3 regions of the Bradyrhizobium sp. 195 genome follow, and region 3 is predicted to be linked to each of the others. Evidence: predicted binding sites of a transcription regulator. Region 3 holds the regulator's gene; each other region holds the start of a gene.

What was found. The regulator PhoB, encoded in region 3, activates phosphate uptake and scavenging genes when phosphate is short. The targets are predictions, from matches to a motif close to TGTCATNNANCTGTCAT.
Region 1: the regulator PhoB is predicted to act here: its motif matches at 2,513-2,529, upstream of IVB26_RS15120 (Orn/Lys/Arg family decarboxylase).
Region 2: the regulator PhoB is predicted to act here: its motif matches at 3,269-3,285, upstream of IVB26_RS02985 (toxic anion resistance protein).

What each region holds. Positions count from the first base shown of each region.
Region 1 covers NZ_CP082161.1:3,283,734-3,291,471, forward strand. Annotated here, with positions in the region: gene IVB26_RS15115 (GNAT family N-acetyltransferase) at 1-103, opposite strand, end outside; gene IVB26_RS15120 (Orn/Lys/Arg family decarboxylase) at 110-2,467, opposite strand; partial or broken gene IVB26_RS15125 (Lrp/AsnC family transcriptional regulator) at 2,574-3,051, opposite strand; gene ald (alanine dehydrogenase) at 3,197-4,312, shown strand; gene IVB26_RS15135 (flavin-containing monooxygenase) at 4,455-6,365, opposite strand; gene IVB26_RS15140 (TetR/AcrR family transcriptional regulator) at 6,362-7,009, opposite strand; gene IVB26_RS15145 (AMP-binding protein) at 7,006-7,738, opposite strand, start outside.
Region 2 covers NZ_CP082161.1:645,813-653,550, forward strand. Annotated here, with positions in the region: gene IVB26_RS02975 (5-bromo-4-chloroindolyl phosphate hydrolysis family protein) at 1-486, opposite strand, end outside; gene IVB26_RS02980 (vWA domain-containing protein) at 487-2,076, opposite strand; gene IVB26_RS02985 (toxic anion resistance protein) at 2,143-3,228, opposite strand; gene IVB26_RS02990 (tannase/feruloyl esterase family alpha/beta hydrolase) at 3,499-5,160, shown strand; gene IVB26_RS02995 (ATP-binding protein) at 5,192-6,457, opposite strand; gene IVB26_RS03000 (MarR family winged helix-turn-helix transcriptional regulator) at 6,681-7,130, shown strand; gene IVB26_RS03005 (enoyl-CoA hydratase) at 7,143-7,738, shown strand, end outside.
Region 3 covers NZ_CP082161.1:495,770-503,507, forward strand. Annotated here, with positions in the region: gene pstA (phosphate ABC transporter permease PstA) at 1-828, shown strand, start outside; gene pstB (phosphate ABC transporter ATP-binding protein PstB) at 825-1,646, shown strand; gene phoU (phosphate signaling complex protein PhoU) at 1,658-2,374, shown strand; gene phoB (phosphate regulon transcriptional regulator PhoB) at 2,398-3,105, shown strand; gene IVB26_RS02230 (GcrA family cell cycle regulator) at 3,346-3,858, opposite strand; gene IVB26_RS02235 (aspartate aminotransferase family protein) at 4,316-5,524, shown strand; gene argF (ornithine carbamoyltransferase) at 5,524-6,447, shown strand; gene IVB26_RS02245 (Hsp33 family molecular chaperone) at 6,737-7,738, shown strand, end outside.

The DNA of each region.
Region 1 (7,738 bases), 2.8 Mb from region 3:
CGTGATGGCGGTAGATCGCCAGCATCGCCTCGACGTCGCTCTCACGTGAGGTGCGGACCAAAACCTGTTCGTCGTCTGTACGCGCATTTGCCGTTTCGTTCATTCGCACCTACTCGGCAACGACGTAAGTGTAGAGCCCGATACGCCCCTGCGCGTCGACCTCCTTGTAGACGCCCTGGATCTCGACGTCGAAGCCCGGAAAGGTGTTGAAGCAGGTTTCGAACATCTTGAGATAATCCACCATGGGCTTGGCCCGTTCGCTCAGCCGCTCGCCCGGAACGATGGTGGCGATGCCGGGCGGATAGACCACGAAGGGCGTGGTGGCGATGCGGCCCCCAATGGCCTCGATCGGCAGATAGTCGACGTCGTTCTTGAACAGGTAGCGCGCGGCATCGCGCGGCGACATCGCGATCTCAGGCATGTGCTCGGGCATGAACTGCCGCGCCTGGAGCGCGCTGACCTCGGCGGCCCGGAAGAAGCGGTGCATGTCGCCGCAGAGGTCGCGCAGGCGCACGCCGGCATAGCGCGCCTGCCGCCGCTGGTAGAACTCCGGGATGACGTCCGCCAGCAGCGCATTGTCGTCGTGCAGGCGCTTGAATGCGACGAGGCCGGAGATCAACGTTCCGGCCTTGCTCGCCTCGACGCCGGGGGTGAGCAGGAAGAGCAGGGAGTTGAGGTCGTTCTTCTCGGGGACGATGCGGTTCTCACGCAGATATTGCGCGACGACCGGCGCGGGGATGCCGTGCTCGACATAGGCCCCGGTGCTGCGGTCGAAGCCGGGGGTCAGCAGCGTCAGCTTGTTCGGGTCGGTCATGGCAAAGCCCTCGGTGAGGCCGGGGAAGCCATGCCAGTTGCTGTCCGGGGAGAGCTGCCACAGCGTGGGATTGGTGGCGAGCTCGTCGGTGGAGAGCGTTTCCCAGGCGACATTGTGTGCAGCGCCCGGGCGGCTGACGTCGGGTATGGCGACGCGATCGGGGACGAAGGGTTCGAAGAACCAGCGCCGATCCGGATTCTGCTCCTTCTCCTCGAACTCCCGGCGCATTGCGCGGATCTTTTTGCGCAGCTCGATGCCGAGCCGGATCGTGTCGTCCCACAGCACTTCGCCGGAGCGGCCCTTCATCATCTGCGCGCCGACGTCGAGGGAAGCGAACAGGGGATAGAACGGCGACGTGGAAGCGTGCTGCATGAAACTTTCGTTGAAGCGGCGGTGCTCGACGCGCCGCTTCTGGCCGCGGATGTGGCGGTCCTTGATGTGAATCTGCGAGGCCTGCGAGAAGCTGGCGAGCTGCTTGTGGGTCGACTGCGTCGCGATGATGCCGGGCGCCTCGGGGGGAAGATTGGACAGGCCCATGGCAAAGCGGCCGGCATAGAGCGGGTGGAACTTCATGAAGCCGGCCCAGGCCTCGTCGAACAGGATGTATTCGCAGAGATGGCCGATGCGTTTCAGGATCATCTCGGCGCTGTGGATGGTGCCGTCATAGGTGCACTGCTCGACCACGGCGACGCGGAACGGCCGCTCCTTGCGCCAGGCGTCGCGATCCCCAACCAGCGGATGGTTACGGATCGCCTCGCGCAAGGCCTTTTCGTCGAGCATGTCCCAGCGCATCGGGCCGATCAGGCCCCAGGCGTTGCGGATGGTCGGGACGTAGACCGGGACGCCGCCATTGATCATCAGCGCGCCGTGATGGGCGGCCTTGTGGTTGTTGCGGTCGAACAGCACGAGATCACCGTCGGTGACGAGCGCGCCGAGCGCGACCTTGTTCGAGGTCGAGGTGCCGTTGAGCACGAAATAGGTCTTTTCCGCCCCGAAGATCCCTGCTGCTTCCTTCTGCGCCTTCAGCGCGGGACCTTCATGGGTGAGGAGGTCGCCGAGGTCGAGCACGGAATTGTCGAGATCGTCGCGGAACACGGATTCGCCGAGATGCTCGACGAACACCCGTCCGATCGGGCTGCGGTTGTAGAACACGCCGCCATTGTGACCGGGGCAGGTCCAGAGCTGGTTGCCTTCCTCGGCATAGTCGACCAGCGCGCCGAAGAACGGTGTCTTGAGCGTCTCGGCATATTGCTTGAGCCGACTGATCAGGTTCTTGGCGATGAAGGTCGGCGTCTCCTCGGACAGGAAGACATAGCCGTCGATGAAGTCGAGCACCTCGACCGGCAGGTCCTCGAAGCGCTTGCGCCGGATCAGCAGGATGATCGGAAAGTCGAGGCCGCGCCGCCGCATCAGGTTGATCAGCGCCGAGGTCTTGCCCTCCAGGCCCTTCTTGCCCCAGTCCACCACCATGCAGCCGATCGCGGCATCGGTCTGGACCGCCATCTCGGCGTCTTCGAGCTTGCGGGCCCGGACCACCTCGAAGCCGGAACGCTGGATCTCCTCGATGATCTGGTTGAAGCGGACGCCCTCGAGGTCGTCGGCGTCGAACACAGGTGCGGCGAACAGGAAGTTGAAGCGCTTGAAATAGTCCATGTCGGGTCCCGAATGTGCGGAGAGTCACAGCTCTCGGCACATTCGATGACAATTCGATGACAATGGCGTGGATGGGCTCGGTCGCGTTTGCGGAAGGGGAGAGCTGCTAGCGCTTTGCCTCGCCGAACACCACCGTCGGCACCGCGCGGTTGACGATTTCGCGTAGCGCGACTCGATTGCACGCGCGCGACGCGCGGCAGTCGGGACAGCTCGGTGCGGTGGATACGCTCGAAGTCCTGGATGTCGCGGGCAAGCACGATGAGGATGTAGTCGTCGGTTCCCGACATCAGGAAGCAACGCACGACGGAAGGGCATTTCACGACCTCCGCCTCGAACGCCTTCAGCGCTTCGTCGCTCTGGCTCTCCAGCGCGATGCGAACCAGCACGGTTGTGGTGAGGCCGAACTGGGCGAGGTCGAGCGCGGCGCGGTAGGCCTGGATGTAGCCCTCGTCCTCGAGCGCCTTCTGCCGCCGTGCCAGCGCCGTGCTTGATAGCCCGACCTTGTTGGCAAGCTCGGTGTGGCTGGCACGCGCATTGGTCGTGAGTTCCGCGAGGATCGCGAGGTCTTTCCGGTCGAGGGGCAATGTTTCGTTTCCAGCGTGAAGGGGCGCTTCAGCGCCGGAAACCGGCGCGGGCCGACCGAAACTAGCGGATATTTGCACGAAACCAAACCGGCCCCGTCGCTACGATGAGGAACAGAATCAAGGCGTCGGCAAAGGAGCCCGGAAGATGCGCGTCGGTGTGCCCAAGGAGATCAAGGTGCAGGAATATCGCGTCGGGCTCACCCCGGGCGCCGTCCGTGAATATGTTGCAGCCGGGCACCAGGTGATGGTCGAGACCGGCGCCGGCGGCGGCATCGGCGCGTCCGATGAGGTGTATCGGCGGGCAGGGGCCACCATTGCCGAGAGCGCCCGCGACATCTTTGCCAAGTCCGACATGATTGTGAAGGTGAAGGAGCCGCAGAAGAGCGAATGGGCCAAGCTCCAAGAAAGCCAGATTCTTTTTACCTATCTTCATCTTGCGCCGGATCCGGAGCAGGCGAAGGGCCTGGTTGCCTCCGGCTGCACCGCGATCGCCTATGAAACCGTCACGGACGCGAGCGGTCACCTGCCGCTGCTCGCGCCGATGAGCGAAGTCGCTGGGCGCCTCGCCATCGAGGCTGCCGGCGCCGCGCTCAGGCGGTCGGCCGGCGGCCGCGGGCTGCTGCTCGGCGGCGTGCCGGGCGTGCAGCCGGCGCGGGTCGTCGTGCTCGGCGGCGGGGTCGTGGGGACGCAGGCGGCACGCATGGCCGCAGGTCTCGGTGCGGAAGTGACGGTGATCGACCGCTCGATTCCTCGTCTACGCCAGCTGGACGATCTCTTTATCGGACGCGTGCGCACCCGCTTTTCGACGATCGAGGCGGTCGAGGAGGAGGTGTTCGCCGCCGACGTCGTGATCGGCGCGGTGCTGGTGCCGGGCGCAAGCGCACCGAAGCTGGTCACGCGCGCGATGCTGACATCGATGCGGCCCGGCGCCGTGCTGGTCGACGTCGCGATCGACCAGGGCGGCTGCTTCGAGACCTCGCATCCGACCACGCACACTGATCCAACCTATGAGGTGGATGGCGTCGTGCATTACTGCGTCGCCAATATGCCGGGCGCGGTGCCGGTGACGTCCAGCCAGGCGCTGAACAACGCGACGCTGCCGTTCGGCCTGATGCTGGCGAACAAAGGCTTTGCCGCGGTGCTGGAGAACCCGCATCTGCGCAACGGGCTCAACGTGCACCGCGGGCGGATTACCAACAAGGCGGTGGCGGAGAGTCTGGGGCTGGAGTTCGCGCCGGTGGAAAGCGGGTTGGCGGCGTAGAGGCCGCAACCTCCGTCATTGCGAGCGCAGCGAAGCAATCCAGGATCTTTCCGCGGAAAGACTCTGGATTGCTTCGCTACGCTCGCAATGACGCTGTGGGACCAGCGTAACTAATGCGTCGGCCAGAGTCAGTGCTGAGAATTCACGCCTTCGTCAGCCTGTACTGCCCCAAATCCGGATCATGTGTCATGCGCCAGTAGTCGACGAACCGCCAGGGCATCGCCGAAAACACGCGGCCGCTTGAGTTGCGATAATAGGTGCTCATGCCGGGATGGGTCCAAATCATCGCCTCGTGTTCGGCATCGACCTTGCGGACGTAGTCGTCGAGCACATCCTGGCGGACGTCGATGGCGGCGACGTCCTGCTCGATCATGTCGGCGAGACAGGCTGAGATGTAGCGGCTCTGGCATTCCGACTGGAAGATGACACTGCCGCCATGGGCGGGGCCGGAGTTGGGGCCCAGCATGCAGAAGAAATTTGGGAAGCCAGGCACGGTGAGGCCGAGGAACGCCGTCGGGTTGTCGTTGCTCCAGGCCTGGCGCAAATCCTGGCCGTAGCGGCCGCTGATGTTGAGGCGGGCCGCCATTTCCGTCACCTTGAAGCCGGTCGCGACCACGATGATATCGGCGGGACGGTGCTTGCCGTCGGCGGTAACGACGCCACCCTGATCGAAATGATCGATCGCCTCGGTGACGAGTTCGACATTGTCCCGCCTCAAGGTCTTGAACCAATTGTTGTCGAGCAGGATGCGCTTGCCGTAGGGCGGATAGGTCGGCACGCATTTCTCGATCAGGTCGGGCCGGTCTTGCAGCTCGGACAGGATGAAGTCGGTCAGTTCCTGGCGGTGCCGGTCATTGCCCTTGTTGACGGCGCGCTCCGGATGCGGCCAGGCCGGATCCTTGCGCAAGAAGGGCAGCAGGCCGTCGCCATAGCGCCAGAACATGTTGAAGCGGTACCACTGCACATAGAACGGCAGATGCGCCAGCAGCCAGCGCGCGCCCTCGCTGATCGGATCGGCATAGCCCTTCACCGGCCGCGCCCATTGAGCGCTGCGCTGATAGACCGTGACCGAGGCCACACGTCCAGCGATCGACGGCACCAGCTGCATCGATGTCGCGCCGGTGCCGATCACGGCGACATGCTTGCCGTCGAGCTTGATGTCGTCGGACCACAGCGCCGAATGCAGGATCGTTCCCGTGAAGTCCTCCTCGCCCTTGAAACGGGCGCGGGAGGGATCGTTGAGTTGGCCGATGGCCGAGACCAGCGCGGTGGATGCGAACGTCTCTTCGCCGTCCTTCGTTTTCAGCGTGGATATCCAGCGCTGCGTGCCTTCGTCCCAGCGCGACGAGGTCAGCTCGGTGTTGACGCGCAGATGCTCGCGAATGCCGTATTCTTCGGCGACCTTCTGGAGATAGCCGAGCAGCTCCTCGCGCTGGCAGAAATAACGGGTCCATGCATTGCCCGAGCCGAACGAGTAGGAATAGGAGTGATTCGGCGTGTCGACGCCGCAGCCGGGATAGCGGTTGATCCACCAGGTGCCCCCAAGCTCGGCGTTCTTCTCGACGATGGTGTAGGGAATGCCGAGCTGGCCGAGCGCGACGCCGAGCGCGATGGCGCAGACGCCGGCGCCGACGATCAGCACATGCTGGTCGGCGAGCTTTTCGTCGGAAGGACGCCTGGTCCAGCGCGCCTGGCGCGCCACAAAGCCCATCTCCTCGCGCATCAGCGGGGCATATTCCGGCGCGACGTTCTCGCCAAGGCAGGCGCGCATCATCTTCAGCAGCAGCTCTTCGCCGGGATCGGCAATGACAGGCTTCGGCGTACCATTGGCGAAGAGCTTGACCACCGCGGCGCGGATCTCATCCTGGATGTCCCGGGGCATGCCGGCCTCGGGATCGGGGATGAGGCGGATATCGCGCTTGGGCAAGTATGGCGGCGCGAGCCATTTCGCGTCGCCGGTCATGTGCACCAGCACCATCAGGAGACAGCGGATGTCGCCTTCTGCGATGGCCGAGGCAAGGTCGAGCGGCTTGTGCGGAGATTCGATGTTCATGGCGTGTCCTGGTCCCCGGACGGATTGAAGAGGCCGCGCGTCATCAGCTTGCGATAGGCGGAGATGACGTGGTCGGGCACGGCGGTGACGCCGCCTGCCGAATAAGAATAGCGGCGACTGAGATAGCCGCGCGCGCCCATCAGAATGTGGACGATGGCCTCGAACTCCTCGTCGCTAAAGTCCTCGATGGCGCCGGCAAGGCGCGCGCGGCGCAAGATGCGGACATAAGCGGTCGCGATGTTGTCGAGATGCTTCTGATAGCCGATTGGGGCGAAGAACTCGGCTTCGTTGAGGATGCGCAAAAATTCCGGCACCTCGCGGATGAAGTCGAAGAAGGCGGCAAAGCGCTCGATTTCCTGCCGCGCCGCATCCGCGGTGCCGGTGCGGGCGCGGATGAACTCGACCATGTCGAGGCCGATCTTGGGCAGCAACTGGTCGAGCAGTTCCTGGCGGTTATCGAAATGATTGTAGAAGGTACCTTGCGCCACGCCGGCCTGTTCCGTGATGCGGGCGACGGAGGCCTCGGCATAGCCATGCTTGCCGACGACCTTGGTGGCGGCCTCGAAGATCTTCTGCTTGGTCCAGGCGTTGCGCTCGACGCGGTTGAGCTTTGTGACCTTCGCGGTGGCTGGCCCTTGATTCATGCCACGGTCTCCAGTTCAGCGCGCAGCACGCGCTTGAGAATTTTTCCGGATGGGTTACGCGGGAGGCTGTCGCGGAGGATCAGCTCTTTCGGCACCTTGAAGCTTGCGAGGCGCGCCCGGCAGTGCTCGGTGAGAGCAGGGAGCTCCAGCGCGGCGCCTTCCGCCAAGACGACGATGGCGACCGGCCGTTCGCCCCAGCGTGCGTCGCGCAGGCCGATCACCGCGACTTCGCGCACCTCGGGCAATTCATAAATGACGCGCTCGACCTCGGAGGAGGCGATGTTCTCGCCGCCGGAGATGATCATGTCCTTCTTGCGATCGGTCAGGTACAGGAACCCTTCCTCGTCGAGATAGCCGACGTCGCCGCTGCGGAACCAGTCGCCGAAGAAGGGCGATGCCGTCTTCTGCGGGTCGTTCCAATAGCCGCGCGTGATCTTGGGACCGCGCAGGCAGATCTCGCCGTTGACGTTGGGGGGCAGCGCCCTGCCGTCCTCGTCGCGGATCTCGATCTCGACATGGGCTATGGCGCGCCCGGTCGAGCCGATCTTCTCGATCTCGCGGCCGGCCTCCATGAAGGTGTCGCCGCCAACGGTTTCGGTGAGGCCATAAGCATCGATATAGCGCCCGTTTCGGAAAAATGCGGAGAAGGCGCGGATGCGCATCTCCGGCGTCTTCTCGCCGCCGCCGATCGCCCATTGCAGGCTGGAGACGTCGTAACGGTCGCGCGTC
Region 2 (7,738 bases), 150 kb from region 3:
ACCTGTAGCGGCCAGTCGCGCCGTGTCGGGCACCGGGCTCTTCTCCAGCGCGCGATAGGCGTCGGCAATCTCGGCCGCGCGCGGCAAATAGTAGGTCAGGAATCGGCGCACCCGGTCGAGCCGCAGCGGATCGCGCTCGATGGCGGCGAAAATGTCACGGGCGATTTGTACCAGATGACGGATGCGATCGGCGACCGCGCGGCTTCGGATCGCCGACGCGGCATAGTCCATCTGTTCCGCAAGCGGCTCGGCCTCGGCCAGCAGCTCGTTCGCGAACTCGATCTTGCCGCGCGCGACGCCGCTGGCCTCCAGCGCGGCGAACCGGTTTCTTGGCGCAAGTGCCACGACAATGCCGCCACCGGCGACCGCGCTGATCGTAAGCGCGATCCAGAACGGCATGGCGAGCCCGATCGCGAGCGACGGCAGCAGCACTGCTGCTGCCACGCCACCCGCGATCCAGCCAAGCCCGGACGGCATCGCGGCCATTCAGTTGTATCCTCGTACAGCGCGAAACGCGTCGGTGAGACTCTTGCTGCCGTCGAACACGCGGCCTCCGGTCAGTTTCGCCAGATTGTCAAGCTGGGCACGATCGACCTCGGAGCCGAACGTCACGCCGAACACCGGCACACGGTGACCATCCGCGCGCCAGGCATTCTCGAATGTCGACATATATCCCTGGCTCTTGCCGTCCGTCATGATGACGATGGCCGGCAGATGCTGGCCGTCGTCGAGCTGCGTCTTCATCGCGGCGAGTGCCTGCGCCGCGCAGGTATAGAAATCGGTGCCACCGCCGGCGCGTAGTTCGAGCGCGCGCGCGAGCAGGCCGGTCTGCTCGCTCTCGTCGCCGCTGGCATGCGCCGTCCAGAGGATGTGATCGCTGAACGGCAGCACCAGGATTTCATCCGACTTGGTCCATTGCACCAGCACCTCGCGCGTGCGCGCGGGCGTGAGCAGGAAGCGCATGGCGTCGAGCAATTGCGCTTCGCCGGCGCCCTGCATGCTGCCGGAGACGTCGAGGCAGAGCGCCGTCAGGGAAGGTCGCCGCAGTGCCTCCTGATAGATCAGGAGCGCCTTCTGAATCACTGCAGGCTCCGGCGGACGGATCACGGTCACCGGCCGGGACGGATCCAGGTTCGTCTTCGGGTCAGCCGCCAGCGGCGTGGCACGGCCGAGCTCGACCCGCCGGCCGGTCCTGGCGATCTTGCCTTGCGCATCGCCGTTGAGCAGGAAGGCCTGAAGATCGGTGAAGAAGCCTTCGACCTCCTTGCCACGGCCGCGGTCGACGAAGCCCAGTGGCGAATCGGCAACCGCCACGCCGTCGGCGGGATAGATCGCGTAAAGCGGCTCATGGTTGTCGGCGGTCAGCTTGTCGTTGGTCTCCTTGATGACGGCCTCGTAATTCCAGATCGCCTGGTAATGCGCGCCGCTGCGCTCGCCGTCGCGGTAGAGGTCGGCGAGCCAGCCGCTCGAGCCCGCGCTGCGCTCGACGCCCTTCAGCAGCCCGCGCGCCGTCGCGAGCACCTCCGGCTTGTCGAGATCGCCGGCCTCGATCAGGTCGGGCTTGCCGATGCCGGCCGCCAGCATCGCGAGATAGGCGGCAGCTCCCGAATTCGACTGGGTCGCCGATGTCATCAGGAATTTCAGCTTGCCGCCTTGCACGGCGGCTAGGATGTCCTTGGCCGTCACCTTGGCACCGATCCAGCCCAGCGCCTCGGCCCTGGACCGGCGCACGCCGAGGATGACCGGCATCTGCACGATCGACTTGACCATCTTCACGCGCCGCGTGGTGTCGAACATGTCGATCCAGATCGAGGCGGCCGGCCAAACCGCGTCGGCGCCGGGATCGCCGGTCTTGAGGGCCAGGGCGATGTCGAGCGATCCCTGATAGCGCATGGTGCAGGTCGCGTTGCGGGACTTGCAGAACTCCTGCACCAGCGGTTCGAGGACGTCGTTTTCCGAGCCCGAGAGGATGGTGAATTGTGGCCCGGGCCCGCCGCAGCCCGACAGCATCGTGGCAATCAACGGCACTGCCGCGAGCAGCGCCAGCGATCGCCGCAGGAAGCGAAGAGTTCTCATGCGCGCGCCTTCATGCAGCAGCCCTTATGCAGAAGCTTCATGGGGAAACCGTTACATGGCACGCATCTAGGGAGCGGCCTTCGATATGGCGGTCTTCAACTCGTCCGTTAGCTCCGCCATGCGGCGCTCGATCCCGGCGCGCTTGGTGCGGCCCTGCTCCTGCACATCGAGCACGCCGGCGATGGTGTCGATCAGGTCGCGGTTGGTCTTCTCCAGGGTCTGGATATCGACGATACCGCGCTGCGACTGCTTCTCGATCTCGATTGCCTGGGTCTTCATCATCTCGGACGCCTGGCGCATCATCTCGTTGGTCGCGTCGGTGACGGTCTTCTGCAATTCAAGCGCGGACTTTTGCCGGTTTAGGCCGAGCAGCAGGATCATCTTCTGCTTCCACACGGGAATCGTCAGCTCGGTCGTCGCCTGAAGATTCTCGATCAGCGTCTCGTCGCCGGACTGGACGATGCGGATCTGCGGCAGCTGCTGGATGCCGATCTGGCGCGCCTGTTGCAGATAGAAGACGCGCTTCTCCAGCCGGTCGAGCGCCTGGAGCGCATCCTGATAGGTCTGTGCGGCGAGCATGGCGTCGCTGCCCGCGCCTTGCGCCTTCGCGCTCCGCTCCATCTCGACGAGTTTGCCGCCGCGGAATTCCTCGGTGAACGCCTTGCCTGCGGCGATGTGCATGTCGAGCTGGCCGAGCGCGCCGCGGGTCTGTTCGTAGAGATCGTCGAGCAGCGCGATGTCGCGGCGCAGGACCTCCTTGTTGCGATCGAGCTCAACGCAGACGCGGTCGATCTGCGAGGCGACGTCGTTGAACTGCTCGGTGAACCGGCGCAGCCGCGCCTCCGCCGACGAAAAAAGGCGGGTCAGAAAACCCTTGTCCTTGAGATCGGCTGGATCGAGCCCCCGCGCCTTGCCGAGGATGTCCGTCAACAGCTTGCCGGTGGCGCCGAGCTCGCGGTTCTGGGTCTGGGCGAGGATGCGGTCGGCGAACTCGACCACCGAACGCTGGGCGCGCTCGCCGAAGGTGACGAGACGTGAGCGATCCGAAATGTCGATCTCGGACTTGATGCGTGCGACCGCTGAGGCGTCCGTCGGTAACGCCGGGAGATTGATCGTTTCGCTCACCACTCGCTCCTTGTTCTCGGCGGCCATGATAGCATGCCGACCCCAGAGGCAGGTAACCCCAGGTCGTATGACAGATTGATGACGGCCTGTGGATCTGGTCGTCGGCGGTGCGGCCCGAGTTCGGGGGCGGGGCAGGATTTCGTACGGAATTCAAACCTCTGCGGGGTGGGGTGGAGCCGGTCTGGCGTCCCGGAGGTTTCCGTTGATGGCGGTCGCACCATCAGCCGGGGCGATTGACGGCTGGCACGTCATGCATTGAATTGTTCGCCCGAACGATAAGCAGCAGGGATGGAAACGATGGCGCGCAGGATTGCGAAGCTGAGTGTGTGGCTAGCCGGTGCCGTGGCCGCGATGGGAGCGAGCAGCGCGTTCGCCGCGACGCTGGCGGAGGATGCAGACAGCGTCTGCAAGGGCCTCGTCGGGGGCACTGAGGCCGTGAAGATCGATTCGGCGATGCTGCTGGCGCCCTCGCAGCTCGCCGTCGCCGAACGCGGGCCGACGCCGTCCGGACGCATCACGCCGGCCAATCCCGGCTTCTGCAAGGTGCTCGGCCATATCGACCCGGTCGACCCCAAGGCGCCGCCGATCAGATTTCAGGTCAACCTTCCCGTCGAATGGAACGGTCGCTCGCTGCAATATGGCGGCGGCGGTTTCAACGGCGTGCTGATCACGGGTCTTGCGCTGCCGCCGGCCTCTCCCTTCGACAAGCCGTCGCCGCTGGCTCGAGGCTTCGTCACCTACGGCACTGACTCGGGCCACGAGACCAAGCAAGGCGAGCCGCCGCAGGTCTTTGCGCTGAATGACGAAGCCTTCGAGAATTTCGCTCACCGCGCCTACAAGAAGGTGCGCGATGCGGCTGTTGGGCTGATGGACCGCGCCTACGGCAAGAAACCCCAGAAGATGTACTTCATGGGCTCGTCCGAGGGCGGCCGCGAAGGCCTGACCATGGCGCAGCGCTACCCGGATGATTTCGACGGCATCTTCGCCCGCGTCCCCGTCATCAACTGGGTCGGCCTGCAGCACGCCGGCACGCGGTCGGGTCTCGTCACCATGGGTGCGGGCTGGATCAATCCGGCGCAGGTGAAGCTCGTCGGTGAGGCCGTGCGGGCGGCATGCGACAAGGCCGACGGCTCCGACGATGAGCTGGTTCAGGACCCCGTCGGCTGCAAGGCCGCCTTCAAGGTCGAGACGCTGCGCTGCGCCTCTGGCCAGAGCGGCGATCAGTGTCTCACCGACGCGCAGATCAGGGCGATCGAGACCCTGCACGCGACCTACAAATTCCCGTTCGCGCTCGCCAACGGCCTCGACGATTATCCGGGCTGGGGCGTCTCGGGCGAGGATACGCCGGCGATCGGGCCGACCGGCGGCTGGACCGCGTGGTGGCTCGGCACTGCGCCGCCGGCGCAGCCGCCCGCGCCCAACAACGGCATCGCCTGGATCTACGGCGCCGGCGGCATTCAATATGTCTTTGCGCGCGATCCCAAGCTCGATGTCACCACCTACAAGGTGGAGGAGCACAAGGCGCGGCTGCTCGAGGTCTCGAAGCTGATGGATTCGACCGATCCCGATCTCAGTCGCTTCCGCGCCCGCGGCGGCCGGCTGATCATGCTCGAGCACATGGCGGACTACGCCCAGAACCCCTATGCCGGCATCCGCTATTTCGAGAGCGTCGAGCGCAAGCTCGGCAAGGCCGAGACCGCGGAGTTCGCGCGGCTCTACACCGCACCCGGCGTCGATCATGTCGGCTCCGGCGCGCCGGCCAATGTCGACATGCTGAGCGTTCTGGTCGACTGGGTCGAGAAGGGCAAGGCGCCTGGCGATCTCGAGGTTATCGAGCAGAAGGTCGAGCCGCCTTCATTCGCGACCCTGCGCGCGCTGCCGCTTTGCCGCTGGCCGGCCTGGCCGCATTACAAGGCGGGTGCGGTGACGGAGGCGGCGAGCTTCACCTGCGCTCCGTGAGGCTGACAGGCCGGATGGATGACAGCGAACATCACTCCGCTGCCATCGCCTGCGCCCCGCCGAGCAGGCGCGCATTGAGCCGGCCGCCCGAGAACAGCATGTCGTCGAGGGCTTCGTCGATATCGGCCGAAACGATCGAGTTGCCGCCGTCGCGCGCCAGGCTGGCTTGCGCCAGCCTCCGCATCAGTTCCTTGATGAAGGCGCAACTCGTCCCCTCGCTGCGGCGGGCAGCCTCGATGACGATCGCGTCGTCGAGCGGCAGTCCCTTGCCATAGAGGCGCACCAGCTTGCTCCGGCCATTCTCGTCCGGGAGCGGCACTTCGATGGCTTGGTCGATGCGGCCGGGGCGACCGGCCAGGGCGGCTTCCAGATCCTGCGGCCGATTGGTGGTGAGAACGAACAGGATGTCGGCATCCTGCTTCAGTCCGTCCATCTCGTTGAGCAGCCTGTTGAGCATGGATTCTTCGCACGGCCCCATGTTGCGGGGGTCGCGCGCGATCAGGTCGACGTCCTCGATCACCACCATCGAGGGCTGCAGCAGCCGTGCCAGGCTCATATAGGCGTTGAGAAGACCTATCTGCTCGGCGGTGATAATCAGGGTCGTGTGTCCAGGCAGATGCGTTGCGAGATAGCGGATCGTATGGGTCTTGCCTGTGCCGGGCGGTCCATAAAGCAGAATGCCCTTGCGCGTCGATTGCCCGAGCCGCCGCAACTGCTCGCGGGTGCCGACGAACGTCAGCGCGTTGCGATCGAGCAGCCGCAGAGTCCGCTCCGGCAGGATCACCCCGTCGCGTCCGACGGTCGGCAGCCGGTGTACATTGATGCCGCGGGATTGGCCGCGGTAGTCGGAAGACTCCTCGAGCGACAGGATCTTGCCGCGATAGGTGCGCGCGGCCTGCACGGCGTCTTCGAGCTCGCCGAAGCAACGCTGCACCACGGCCGCCCCCGCGCTTCCCGCGGACACCATGATTTCGATCCGGATGCCGGGCTCGCGACGGGATTCGCGGTTGGCGCAGAGCAGGACCGCATGGCGCAAGCCGTCCTGCTCGCAGAGCCACAAACCGTTGTCGAGGCACCGGGACGGACTGCTCTCGCCGACATCGACGTCGGAATATTGCAGCGGTGCGATCGCCACGGCGCTCCGATCGTCGCGGAGTAGGCGTGCAAACGACAGCGTGTCGTAGTGTTCCTCGGCAAGTCCGAACAAGTCGATGTGCGCTCCAAGGAGCCTGTCGAGCGCGGCCTGGACGTCCACCCGCATGTGGCCGGGAAACTGCCGGGTGGTGGTCACGAGCATGCTGAGCGGAACTCCTTCGAAGTACGCGTCCAGAACTTCGAATGCATAGGCGAGCTCGCCTTCGGGTGCGTGCTCTTGGTCTTGCTCTTCCGCTTGCTCCTGCCTCTGCGCCACGGCGTGCCTCTTTGTCTGCAACTGAAGCGAGTAGAACAAATATGGAACATGAGCGCGCGAGAACATCAAGCGCTTTGACAAGGAAATCGGCAGGCGCTATTTACTTCGCATGCGAAATAATACCGCCGACGCGCGGCATCACCGGTTGATCTACCTGCTGAGCGTCGCACAACGCCGGCTGCAGCGCTGGATGGCGGCGCGGCCCGAGAGCGAGGTGACGCCGGCGCAAGCCGGGCTGTTGTTCATCCTCGGTAAGCAGGACGGCGTCCTGATGGGCGAGGCGGGCGCGGCGCTCGATCTGGGACCGGCCGGCATTTCCGGCCTCGTCGACCGCACCGAGGCTGCGAAGCTGATCGAGCGGCGGCCCGACCGCGAGGACGGACGCGCCTGGCGGATCTGGCTGACGCCGAAGGGACGGAACGCGTTGGCGCAGGCGAAGGCGGGCGCTGCCGAGATCAACGCGGCGCTGACGGACGGATTTACAGCTGCGGAGATCGACATCGTCGCGCGCTGGCTGGCGAGCATTCAAGGCAAGTTTCCGAGAAGTTCAGACGACTAAAAGGAGAGACCGATGACCGAGCATGTCCGGATCGAGAACAACGGTGGAATTCTCACCCTCACACTGGCACGTCCCGACAAGAAGAACGCGCTGACCGATGCGATGTACGGCAAGCTCGCCGACGCAATCGAATCCGCCGAGTTCGATCCGTCGGCCCGCGTGATCCTGATCCGCGGCGAGGGCGACATGTTCACCGCCGGCAACGACGTCGGCGAATTTGCCGCGGTCGCAACCGGCAAGTCAGAAGGCAGCCGCAACGTATGGCGCTTCATCCAGTCGCTGGCGCGCTGCACAAGGCCGCTGGTCGCCGCGGTGCAAGGCCGCGCCGTCGGTGTCGGCACCACGATGCTGCTGCATTGCGATCTCGTCGTGCTCGCCGACAACGCGCAATTGTCGACGCCTTTCGTCAGCCTCGCGCTGGTGCCGGAAGCCGCCTCCAGCCTGTTGATGCCGGCGCGCATCGGCCATGCCCGCGCTTATGAGATGTTCGCGCTCGGCGAGACCGTTCCCGCCAAGTCGGCGCTGGAATGGGGCCTCGCCAATCGTGTGGTGCCGCTCGACAAGCTCGATGCCGAGGCGCTCGCGCTGGCGCAACGTCTCGCCCGCCA
Region 3 (7,738 bases):
CGCCGCCGCCGCAAGGACATCGTCATCCGCGGGCTCTGCTTCGCCGCGGCCGCCTTCGGCGTCACCTGGCTCGCGCTGATCCTGATCACGCTGCTCTACAACGGCCTCGCTGGCCTGAACCTTCAGGTCTTCACCGCCGACACGCCGCCGCCCGGCTCGACCGAGGGCGGCCTGCGCAACGCCATCGTCGGCTCGATCATCATGACCGTGCTCGGCGTCGGCATCGGCGCACCGCTCGGCCTGTTCGCCGGCACCTATCTCGCCGAGTACGGCCGCAACGACAAGCTGACCTCGGTGATCCGTTTCATCAACGACATCCTCTTGTCGGCGCCCTCGATCATCATCGGCCTGTTCATCTACGGCGCGGTGGTGGTGCCGATGCGCGGCTTCTCGGCGATCGCCGGCGCGCTGGCACTCGCGGTCATCGTCATCCCGGTGGTGGTACGCACCACGGAGGACATGCTGCTGCTGGTGCCGAATCCGCTGCGGGAAGCCGCCAGCGCATTGGGCCTTCCGCGTTCGCTGGTCATCAAGCGCATCGCCTATCGCGCGGCACGCTCGGGCCTCATCACCGGCGTGCTGCTCGCCACCGCCCGCGTCGCCGGCGAGACCGCGCCGCTGCTGTTCACAGCGCTGTCGAACCAGTTCTTCAGCCTCGGCCTGGACAAGACGATGGCCAACCTGCCGGTCACGATCAACAATTTCGTCCAGAGCCCTTACGCCTATTGGAAGCAGCTCGCCTGGAGCGGTGCGCTGCTGATCACCCTGACCGTGCTTGCCCTGAACATTGGCGCGCGCATCATCGGCGCCGAGAGGACTGCAAAATGAGTGAAATGTCTGTTTCCGTGAGCGCGCCGACCGTTCATCCCGGCTCGCAACCGCTGCCCGAGGCACCGGCCAAGGTCACCGCGCGCAACCTCAACTTCTACTACGGTGAGCACCATGCGCTGAAGAACATCAATCTGGCGCTCGGCACCCACCGTGTCACGGCCTTCATCGGCCCGTCCGGTTGCGGCAAGTCGACCCTGCTGCGCATCTTCAACCGGATGTATGATCTTTATCCGGGCCAGCGCGCCACCGGCCAGCTGATGCTCGACCAGACCAACATCCTCGACGCCAGGCTGGACCTCAATTTGCTGCGCGCCCGAGTCGGCATGGTGTTCCAGAAGCCGACGCCGTTCCCGATGACGATCTACGAGAACATCGCCTTCGGCATCCGCCTCTACGAGAAGATCTCGAAGTCCGAGATGGACGACCGCGTCGAGAAGGCGCTGCGTGGCGGCGCGCTGTGGAACGAGGTCAAGGACAAGCTCAACGCCTCCGGCCTGTCGCTCTCCGGCGGTCAGCAGCAGCGCCTCTGCATCGCGCGCACCGTCGCGGTGCGGCCCGAGGTGATCCTGTTCGACGAGCCCTGCTCGGCACTGGATCCGATCTCGACCGCCAAGGTCGAGGAGCTGATCCAGGAACTGTCCGACAACTACACGATCGCGATCGTCACCCACAACATGCAGCAGGCGGCGCGCGTCTCCGACAAGACCGCCTTCATGTATCTCGGCGAGCTGATCGAGTTCGACGACACCAGCAAGATCTTCACGTCGCCGACCGACCGGCGCACGCAGGATTACATCACCGGCCGGTTCGGCTGAGGAGACGGAACATGGGTACTGAACATACCGCCAAGGCTTTCGACACCGACCTCCAGGAGCTCACCCGCCTGGTCGCCGAGATGGGCGGGATCGCCGAGCGCATGATCGTCGAATCCGTCGACGCGCTGATCCGCCGCGACGTCGCGCTCGGCCAGCGCGTCGTCACCATCGACGCCGAGCTCGACGCGCTGCAGAAGCGCATCGAGGAACGCGCCGTGCTCACCATCGCCCGCCGCCAGCCGATGGCGGTCGATCTGCGCGAGATCGTCGGCGCCATGCGCGTTGCGACCGACCTTGAGCGGATCGGCGACCTCGCCAAGAACATGGGCAAGCGCGTCGCCGCGCTGGAGACCGACTTCCATCCGCTGAAGCTGTTCCGCGGCCTGGAGCACATGACCGACCTCGTGCAGCAGCAGGTCAAGTCGGTGCTGGACGCCTATGCCGCGCACGATCTGCCGGCGGCGATGGCGGTGTGGAAGGGCGACGAGGAAGTCGACGCGATCTGCACCTCGCTGTTCCGCGAGCTCCTCACCTACATGATGGAGGATCCGCGCAACATCTCGTTCTGCATCCATCTGATGTTCTGCGCCAAGAACATCGAGCGGATCGGCGACCACGCCACCAACATCGCCGAGACCGTGTTCTACATGATCGAGGGCCAGGCGATCACCGACAAGCGGCCGAAGGGCGACATGACCACCTTCGCCACGACGATCCCGAATAGCTGAAGACCTCAAGGAGCGACGACACCATGGGCGCACGCATTATGGTGGTTGAGGACGAGGAAGCTCTCACCGAGCTTCTTCGCTACAACCTCGAGGGCGACGGCTATGACGTCGAGACGGTCATGCGCGGCGACGACGCCGACACCCGCCTCAAGGAGCACATTCCCGACCTGATCGTGCTCGACTGGATGCTGCCGGGCCTGTCAGGCATCGAGCTGTGCCGCCGCCTGCGCACCCGCCCCGAGACCAAGCAGCTGCCGATCATCATGCTCACCGCGCGCGGCGAGGAGAGCGAGCGCGTACGCGGTCTTGCGACCGGCGCCGACGACTACATCGTCAAGCCGTTCTCGGTGCCGGAGCTTTTGGCGCGCGTGAAGGGTCTGCTCAGGCGCGCCAGCCCCGAGCGGCTCGCCACCGTGCTCGCCTATGGCGATATCGAGCTCGATCGCGACAAGCGTCGCGTCGCGCGCTCGGGCCGGCCGATTGATCTCGGCCCGACCGAATATCGGCTGCTGGAGTTCTTCCTGGAGCATCCCGGCCGCGTGTTCTCGCGCGAGCAGCTGCTCGACAGCGTCTGGGGCCGCGACATCTACATCGACGAGCGCACCGTCGACGTCCATATCGGCCGCCTGCGCAAGCTGCTCAATCTCGGCCGCGAGCAGGACCCGATCCGCACCGTCCGCGGCGCCGGCTACGCGCTGGATGATCGCTTCGCGAAGGCTGAGCAGACGTAAGGTTTGCGGGCTGTTGCCACAACGTCGGTGTCGTCCCGGACAAGCGAAGCGCCGATCCGGGACCCATAACCACAGGCAGCGGTTGTTTTTGCGAAAAGGTAACTCCGAGTCCCCGTAACCACATCTTGCGGTGGCTATGGGTCCCGGATCTGCGCGCGCTTGTGGCGCGCTTGTCCGGGACGACATCGAGTTTGTTGAGCCATCATCAGATGACGGCTCTCTCTTGATCTCAGAACAAGCTTACCGCGGGCCCGGCTTGGCCGGTGCACGACGACGGTCCGCCGCGGGCTGATACGCCACGCGCGAGTGCTGGGCGCAATAGGGCAGGCCGGAGAGCGCCTTGCCGCCGCAGAAGAAGAAATCCGGGCTCGAGGGATCGCCGACCGGCCAGTGGCAGGTCGCCTCGTTCAGCTCGAGCAGCGACAACCTCTGGCTCATCGGCACCACGTTGTCGTAGGTGACAGGCTCTGCCTCCACCTCGACCTCGAAGGCCTGCGCCAGCGCGGTGTTGCCGCGCGCAATGGGGCGGGTCACGCGCATCATGTGCTGCGCGGGACGCGCCTTGCGCGGGCGGGGCGCTGCCGACGAAGGGCTCTTGGCGCGGCCGGACAGACCGAGCCTGTGCACTTTGCCGATCACGGCATTGCGGGTCACATTGCCGAGCTCTGCTGCGATCTGGCTGGCCGAAAGTCCGGCCTCCCAGAGCTTTTTCAGCTGCTCGACGCGATCATCGGACCAGGTCAAAACCGTCATTGCACCCTTTCCCTCGCTGCCGGCCAGCCATCCTGGGGCCTTGCAGCGAATGCCTAAGCCTTCAAAAACCCGTGCCGTCAGAATCCCTTAAGGCTCGCCGGGCGCGTGACTGACGCCCGAACGTTTACGCCGGTACAAGAGGACTCTTGGGATCAGAACCGCTGCACGAGATGTCGTATCTGACAATCCAAACGCTACAATATGGCGTGACTCCCGCGCAAGAGTCCGCCGACTCGCTTCCACATGTTCCGTGGTGAAAACCCGCAAAATCGGCACCGCAAGACTACGGATTCAGCGTTTCCTGAGGCTTTCCGGGCGGCATTGACACCCGTCTTGCCAAGCATAAGATAGTCCTGCGTGCCGCCCTTAAAAGGCGGCACGTTTCGTTTTCCGGGCCGGTCAATGGTGCGTTGCGCAATGCACGCGTCACACCGTCCGCAACATTCAAGTGATCGTCATGACTAACAGCGCAGCGCCGCATTTGCTCCCCGTTTTCGCCAGGGCCGACCTCGGTTTCGAACGCGGCGAAGGCTGCTGGCTGATCGCGACCAATGGCGATCGCTATCTCGATTTCACCTCGGGAGTCGCTGTGAATGCGCTCGGCCATTGCCACCCGCATCTGATCAAGGCGCTGCAGGAGCAGGCGACCAGGCTCTGGCACATGTCGAACCTGTTTCAGAGCCCGGACGGCGAGAAGCTCGCCGTGCGCCTGTGCAATGAAAGCTTCGCGGACTTCGTGTTCTTCTGCAATTCCGGCGCCGAAGCGCTGGAGGGTGTGATCAAGCTGGTCCGCCATCATCACTTCTCCAAGGGCCATCCCGAGCGCTACCGCATCATCACCTTCGAAGGCGCGTTCCATGGCCGTACGCTGGCAACGCTCGCGGCGACCGGCTCTGCAAAATATCTCGAAGGTTTTGGCCCGCCGATGGACGGTTTCGACCAGGTCCCGCATGGTGACCTCGAAGCCGTGAAGAAAGCGATCGGCCCCGACACTGCCGGCATCCTGATCGAGCCGATCCAGGGCGAGGGCGGCGTGCGCTCGGCGACGCCTTCTTTCCTCAAGGCGCTGCGCCAGCTTTGCGACGAGAAGGGCCTGCTGCTCGCATTCGACGAGGTGCAGACCGGCATGGGCCGCAGCGGCGATCTCTTCGCTTACAGGCGCACCGGCGTCACACCTGACGTGATGTCGCTGGCGAAGGCGCTCGGCGGCGGCTTCCCGATCGGCGCGGTGCTGGCGACCGCGGATGCGGCTTCCGGCATGGGGCCCGGTTCGCACGGCTCGACCTTCGGCGGCAATCCGCTGGCGATCTCGGCGGCCAATGCGGTGCTCGACGTCATGCTCGAGCCCGGCTTCTTCGACCACGTGCAGAAGATGTCGTTGCTGCTCAAGCAGAAGCTCGCCTCCGTGATCGACCGCCATCCCGATGTCGTCAGCGAAGTCCGCGGCGAGGGCCTGCTGATCGGCATCAAGGCCGTTGTGCCGTCGGGCGATCTCGTGGCCGCCTTGCGCGGCGAGAAACTGCTCACCGTCGGCGCGGGCGACAATGTCGTGCGCTTCCTGCCGCCTCTGATCGTCACCGAGGCCGAGATCGAGGACAGCGTCATCAGGCTCGAGCGCGCCTGCGCTGCGATCTCGTCCAGTTTGACCAAGCGGGTGGCAAGCTGATGAGCAAGTCGCCGAAACACTTCCTCGACATCAACGAACTCCCGCTGTCGGAGCTCAAGCGCATGCTCGCCGCATCCTCCGCCATGAAGGCGAAGCAGAAGGCGCAGCAGCCGGTCAGGCCGCTCGAAGGCAAGACGCTGGCGATGATCTTCGAGCGTCCCTCGACGCGGACGCGGGTGTCGTTCGACGTCGCCATGCGCCAGCTCGGCGGCGAGCCCATCATGCTCACCGGCGCCGAGATGCAGCTCGGTCGCGGCGAGACCATCGCCGACACCGCGCGCGTGCTGTCGCGCTATGTCGACGCCATCATGATCCGCATCCTCAATCACGAGGCGCTGCTGGAGCTTGCGGCCAACGCCACCGTGCCGGTCATCAACGGCCTGACGCGGCGTTCGCATCCCTGCCAGGTGATGGCCGACCTCATGACCTATGAGGAGCATCGCGGCCCGATCGAGGGCAAGACGGTGGCCTGGACCGGCGACGACAACAACGTGCTGGCGTCCTGGGCGCACGCCGCCGAGCGCTTCAAGTTCCAGCTCAATGTCGCAACGCCGCCCGAGCTCGCGCCGAAAAAGGCGATGCGCGACTTCATCAAGACGACCGGCGCATCGATCGTGCTCGGCACCGATCCGGAAGCCGCCGTGCGCGGCGCCGATTGCGTCGTCACCGACACCTGGGTGTCGATGGGCGACAAGGAAGGCGAGCATCGCCACAACGTGCTCAAGCCCTACCAGGTCAACGGCAAGCTGATGTCGCTGGCCAAGCCCGACGCGCTGTTCATGCACTGCCTGCCCGCCCATCGCGGCGAGGAGGTCACTGATGAAGTGATCGACGGCCCGCAATCGGTCGTGTTCGACGAGGCCGAAAATCGCCTGCACGCGCAGAAGGGCATTCTGGCCTGGTGCTTTGACGCGGTGAAGTGATCTCAGTGGTGGGGCTGCGTCGCTGGCCCATTCTCCGCTGTCGTCCCGGACAAGCGCCGCGCAGCGGCGCGCCGATCCGGGACCCATAACCGCAGGACGTCGTTTGGCGAGGACTCGAAGTTGTCATCGCCGGCTACAACGTCATCCTGTGGTTATGGGTCCCGGGTTCGCGCTTCGCGCGCCCCGGGACGACATCGAGTTTGCGGTGGCTTGATACGGTTCACTCGCACGGAACACACCACTCCGCGCCCCCTTCCATTCCGCCCCCACCGACCCCAGATAAAGCGCCATGGTTTTCCAATCCCCTGACATGAAAACCGGGCCCGAAGGCCCGGTTCGCGCACCATCGGCGGTTCCGATCGATGATGCCGTGCTGCCTTACGAGGTCGATGCGCTCGACGTGCGTGGCCGGCTGGTGCGGCTTGGCCCGGCGCTCGACGAGATCCTGACCAAGCACGATTACCCGGCGCCGGTCGGCAAGCTGCTCGGCGAGGCCATCGTGCTGACGACGCTGCTTGGCACCGCGCTGAAATTCGAGGGTCGCTTTATCCTGCAGGCCCAGACCGACGGCCCGGTGTCGTTCATGGTTGTCGACTACATGGCGCCGGACCGCCTGCGCGCCTATGCGCGTTTCGATGCCGCGCGTCTCGGCGATACCAGGGATTCCGGCACGCTGCTCGGCCGCGGTCATCTCGCCATGACCATCGACCAGGGCCCCGACATGAGCCGTTACCAGGGCCTCGTCGCGCTCGACGGCGGCAGCCTGGAAGACGCCGCCCACGAATATTTCCTGCGCTCCGAGCAGATCCCGACGCGCGTGCGTCTCGCGGTCGGCGAGGAGTGGCGCTCGAACGACGGCGGCAAGCATCGCTGGCGCGCCGGAGGCATGCTGATGCAGTTTCTGCCGAAGGCGCCGGAGCGCGCGCGGCAGGCCGATCTGCATCCCGGCGATGCCCCCGAGGGCATCGAGGTGCACAGCGTCACTGAAGACGACGCCTGGGTCGAGGCGCGCTCGCTGATCGAGACGGTCGAAGACGTCGAGCTGATCGATCCCGAGCTCTCCGGCGAGCGGCTGCTGTTCCGCCTGTTCCACGAGCGCGGCGTGCGCGTGTTCAATCCGATGGTCCTCAAGGCGCAGTGCTCCTGCTCGCGCGATGCAGTTGCCTCGATGCTCAAGAGCTTCTCGCCCGACGACCGCGCCGCGATGGTCAAGGACGACAAGGTCGTCGTGACGTGTGAGTTCTGCAGCTCGGTGTACGATTTCACGCCCCACGAGGCAGGCGTCGAAGAG